2 regions of the Nocardiopsis sp. iso_238 genome follow, and region 2 is predicted to be linked to the other one. Evidence: riboswitches for the same ligand, from Rfam matches in the RefSeq annotation. Region 2 holds a riboswitch; the other holds the start of a gene.
What was found. Region 2 has a riboswitch for S-adenosylmethionine ahead of AC0VYL_RS18955 (aminotransferase class V-fold PLP-dependent enzyme). Riboswitches for the same ligand answer to the same signal wherever they lie in the genome.

Region 1 (2,382 bases), 2.7 Mb from region 2:
ATTCCGTGTACTCCCGGTACTCCGGCACGTCGCCCCGGCTCGGGTAGGCGAACGCCAGGTGGGTGACCCGGCCCCGCCACTCCGGGTGCGCCGTCAGCAGCTCCCGGTACGCCTCCAGGCCGCGCACGATGTTCTTGGACAGCTCGGTGCGGTCCACGCGGACGATCAGGCGGGTGTCGCCCACGGCCTCGCCCAGCGTGCGCCTGCGGTCCGCCACGGCGGGCTCCGAGGCGCTCTCCCGCAGGCCCTCCTCGTCCGCGCCCAGGGCGTGCACGCCCACCTCGACGACCCGGCCCCCGTACTCCACGGTGCGGCGTTCGAGGTCGACGTCGGCGCGCAGGATCTCGGCGCAGCAGCGCAGGAACGCGTCGGCCCAGCGGGGGCTCAGGAACCCCAGCCGGTCCGCGCCGAGCATCCCCTCCAGCAGCTCCCGCGCCACCTGGGCGGGCAGCATCCGGAAGTACTCGGGCGGGGCCCACGGGGTGTGCGAGAAGTGCGCGATCCGCAGGTCGGGGCGGCGGGCCCGCAGGATGCGCGGCACCAGCGCCAGGTGGTAGTCCTGCACGGCCACGCGCGCGTTCTCGGCCGCACCGCCGACCAGCGCCTCCGCGAAGGCGTTGTTGTAGGCGGCGTAGTCCTCCCACAGGTTCCGGAAGTCCGAGCCGAAGGAGGGCTTGTTCGGGGTGTCGTACAGCATGTGCTGCACGAACCACAGGGTCGAGTTGGCGACCCCCGTGTAGGCGCCCGAGAAGGTCGTCTCAGGGAGTTCCAACATGTGGACACGCATGCCGTCGAGGTCGTGCGCGAGGTCCAGACGGGCCCCCGGCGCCTCGGCGGCGGCCCGACGGTCGGCCTCGGACAGGGCCGCGCACACCCACAGCCCGTCGATCTCGGTGGCCACGGAGATCATCCCCGAGACCAGTCCGCCGCCGCCCCGACTGTGTGTCAGGGAACCGTCGTCGGCGGTGGAGAAGGAGACCGGGCCCCTGTTGGAGGCTATGAGGATCTGAGCCTTGTCCACGTGGTCGTCCTCTCGACGAAGGATGGTCCGGGGATCACGCACTTCCCCTAGGTCTCGCCTGCGGGCAGCGGCCCCAAACCCCCTCAGAGTCAACCGTGGACACCGTCACACGGGCGGGGAGGCCGCCTCCGGGTCGCGCCCCACGTGGACGGTGCCGTCTCACCATGCGAGCCGGATTGTGTAATCCGGATCACCCGGCGTGGAAAATCGGTCAGCACCTCAGTTACAGTGACGGTGCGTTCTCGGAGAAGAACCGCCACAACTTCATATTGCTCATCCAGAGGGGTGGAGGGACCGGCCCTGCGAAGCCCCGGCAACCATCTCGACATGTGGAACCGCGATCACCGCGACCCGTCGAGGCAGGTGCCAACTCCGGCCTGGGGTCAAGGTGGCCACCAGGAAAGATGAGGGGAGACGCCTCGCCATGGCGATTGCCGCCGCTGAACCCACCTCCGTCCGCGCCTTCGGCCCCGGGACCGCCCTGTCCTGTCGGGAGTGCGGTGAGCGCTACGACCTCGCGCCGATCTTCGCCTGCCAGTTCTGCTTCGGCCCCCTGGAGATCGCCTACGACTTCGGGACCGTCACCCGCGAGCAGATCGAGAGCGGCCCCAAGAACATCTGGCGCTACCGCTCCCTCCTCCCGGTCCCCGACAACGTGGCCGACCTCCCCAACATGAACCCCGGCCTCACCCCCCTGGTCAGGGCCGACCGCCTCGCCGCCGAACTCGGCCTGCGGTCCCTGCACGTCAAGGACGACTCGGCCAACCCCACGCACTCCTTCAAGGACCGCGTGGTCGCGATCGCCGTCGAGGCCGCCCGCACCTTCGGGTTCACCACCCTCTCCTGCTCCTCCACCGGCAACCTCGCCGGAGCCGTGGGCGCAGCCGCGGCCCGCGCCGGGTTCGACTCGTGCGTGTTCATCCCGGCCGGTCTGGAGGAGGGCAAGGTCGTGATGGCCGCCGTGTACGGCGGCAAGGTCGTGGCCATCGACGGCAACTACGACGACGTCAACCGCTTCTGCTCCGAGCTCATCGGTGACGAGGCGGGCGAGAGCTGGGGCTTCACCAACGTCAACCTGCGGCCCTACTACGCCGAGGGCTCCAAGACGCTGGCCTACGAGATCGCGGAGCAGCTCGGCTGGCGCCTGCCCGAGCAGATCGTCATCCCGATCGCCTCCGGCTCCCAGCTCACCAAGATCGACAAGGGCTTCCAGGAGCTGATCCGGGTCGGCCTGGTCGAGGACCGCCCGTACAAGGTGTTCGGCGCGCAGGCCACCGGCTGCTCGCCGGTCGCCCGGGCCTGGGCCGACGGGCACGACGTCATCCAGCCGGTCAAGCCGGACACCATCGCCAAGTCGCTGG
Region 2 (2,382 bases):
TCGTAGCCCAGTCCGAGCCGGTCGATCACCCCGGGCCGGAAGTTCTGGATCACCACGTCCGAGGTCGCGCACAGCTCCTGGACGGCGGCCAGCCCCTCGGGGTCCTTCAGGTCGACGGCCAGGCTGCGCTTGTTCCGGTTGACGGACAGGAAGTAGGCGGCCTCGCCGGGGGAGTGGTCCGCCCGGTGTTCCTCGGTGGGTTCGGCGTAGGGCGGGCCCCAGGACCGGGTGTCGTCACCCCGGCCGGGCTGCTCCACCTTCACCACCTCGGCGCCCATGTCAGCGAGCAGCATGGTGGCGTAGGGGCCCGCGAGCACCCGGGACAGGTCGGCGATCCGCACCCCGGCCAGCGGGAGCGGGGCTCCCGGACCGGGAGCGGGGTCGGGTGGGGAACTGGTCTCACGCATGGGGGGTCACTCCTCGCCGTCGGACGGGCTCTCGGGGTCCACGGGGCCGCAGGGCAGCTGGTCGCCGTCCCGCAGCTGGTAGTAGGTCTCCAGGCAGCGGCGCAGCGCGGTGGTGAGCGCGGCGCCGGACTGGCCCGCGTAGCGCGTCTGGACCCGCTGGACGATCTCCGCGATGTCCTCGGTCACCGAGGCGCCCTCGACCAGGGCACGGAAGAAGTCCTTGGCCAGGTCGGTCAGGAGGGTGGTGTCCGCGGCCACGATCCGGCCGTCCGCGGAGTCCACCGCGAGCACGACACCGAGCCGCTGGTACTGGGAATGGCTCGCCACCGAGTCGGGAAGACGGGCGTAGCCGGAGATGAGCACGACCCTGGGGTCGCGGAGAAGCTGCTGAACACGGTCGTCGCCGTACAACGGAAAAGCACCTCTTGTCTGCGGGCACGCGAAAACTCCAACTCACTGGAGTCTCGCGTCTGAAGGGCGGCCGGGGGAAACCGGACACCCGCGACGGGAGGGCAGTTCTCGATCAGTATGGCCCAGCCGGGACGGTCGGTGTCAAGGGCGGGGGTGGTCCAGGGCACACGAGCACACGGATGCGCGCCACGGGAGCCCTGTGTTACATTTCCGCTCAGGTCACGAGTACCAGCGACAAGCCCCGGCTAGCTGGTCGGCAACCCTCCTTCCGCGGTGGGGTGCCCCGGGTGAGGACCAGGTCCCGACACGACCGTGTCAGACAAGCGCGGACCCCTGAGGCGCAGCCGTCATCGGCGTACCCCGTGGGTCCCACGACCCGCAGAAGAGGTGCCCCATGACCACTGTCATCCCGTTCGACTCCACGCGCTCCAGCCGTTCCGCCGCCCGGGACGCGGCCCGCGAGGCCGAGGCCCGTACCGAGTGCGCGATCGTCACCGCCGAGGGCGGGGTCCCCCTGGTCACCGGTGAGCGCGTCGACTACGCCAACTTCGACTACGCCGCCAGCGCCCCCTGCCTGACCAGCGTCGCGGACGCGCTCGCCGCCGCCCTGCCCTACTACGCCAGCGTCCACCGGGGCGCCGGGCACCACTCGCAGGTCAGCACCGACGCCTACGAGCGCGCCCGCCGCAGCGTCTCCCGGTTCCTGGGCGTGCGCACCGAGGCCGACGCGTACGGCTCCGCCGACGCCGTCGTGTTCGTGCGCGGCACGACCGACGCCGTCAACCTGCTGGCCCGCGCCGTTCCCGAGGGCTGCACCGTGGTGGTCTTCGAGTCCGAGCACCACGCGAGCCTCCTCCCGTGGGAGCACCCGGCCTCACGCGCCGGGAAGGTCGTCCGGCTGCCCCTGCCCGCGTCGCCCGAGGCCGCCGTCACCGCCGCCCGGACCGCGCTCGCGGAGGCGCCCGAGGGGCCCCGGCTGCTGTGCGTCACCGCCGCCTCCAACGTCACCGGCGAGATCTGGCCGGTCGAGGAGCTGGTCGAGGCCGCCCACGCCGAGGGCGCCCGCGTGGTGGTGGACGCCGCCCAGTACGTGCCGCACCTGCCGTTCAGTCTCTCCGGGACCGGGGCCGACTACGTGGCGCTGTCCGGGCACAAGCTCTACGCCCCCTTCGGGTCCGGGGTGCTGGCGGGCCGCGCCGACTGGCTCGGCGACGCCGCCCCCTACCTCGCCGGCGGGGGAGCGACGCGCCGGGTGACCGAGCACGACGTCCAGTGGAACGACCTGCCCGCGCGGCACGAGGCGGGCAGCCCGAACGTGCTGGGCGCCGTGGCGCTGGCGGCGGCCTGCGACACCTTCACCACCGAGACGCTCTCGCTCCAGCACATCCGCGAGGCCGCCCTGCTGGAGCGCCTGCGCTCCGGGCTGGGCGAGATCGACGGCGTGCGCGAACTGTCCCTGTGGGACGCCGAACACGCCCGGGTGGGGATCGTGTCCTTCGTGGTCGACGGCCTGCCCGCCGACCTCCTGGCCGCCGCCCTCTCCGCCGAGTACGGGATCGGCGTG

Region 1: linked by a shared signal. The riboswitch ahead of thrC (threonine synthase) and the one ahead of AC0VYL_RS18955 (aminotransferase class V-fold PLP-dependent enzyme) in region 2 are both predicted to bind S-adenosylmethionine.

Annotation. Positions count from the first base shown of each region.
Region 1 covers NZ_CM149668.1:597,849-600,230, forward strand. Annotated here, with positions in the region: gene AC0VYL_RS02695 (alpha,alpha-trehalose-phosphate synthase (UDP-forming)) at 1-1,021, opposite strand, end outside; SAM riboswitch class I at 1,292-1,432, shown strand; gene thrC (threonine synthase) at 1,446-2,382, shown strand, end outside.
Region 2 covers NZ_CM149668.1:4,181,923-4,184,304, reverse strand. Annotated here, with positions in the region: gene AC0VYL_RS18965 (CaiB/BaiF CoA transferase family protein) at 1-407, opposite strand, end outside; gene AC0VYL_RS18960 (DUF3870 domain-containing protein) at 414-818, opposite strand; SAM riboswitch class IV at 1,036-1,150, shown strand; gene AC0VYL_RS18955 (aminotransferase class V-fold PLP-dependent enzyme) at 1,213-2,382, shown strand, end outside.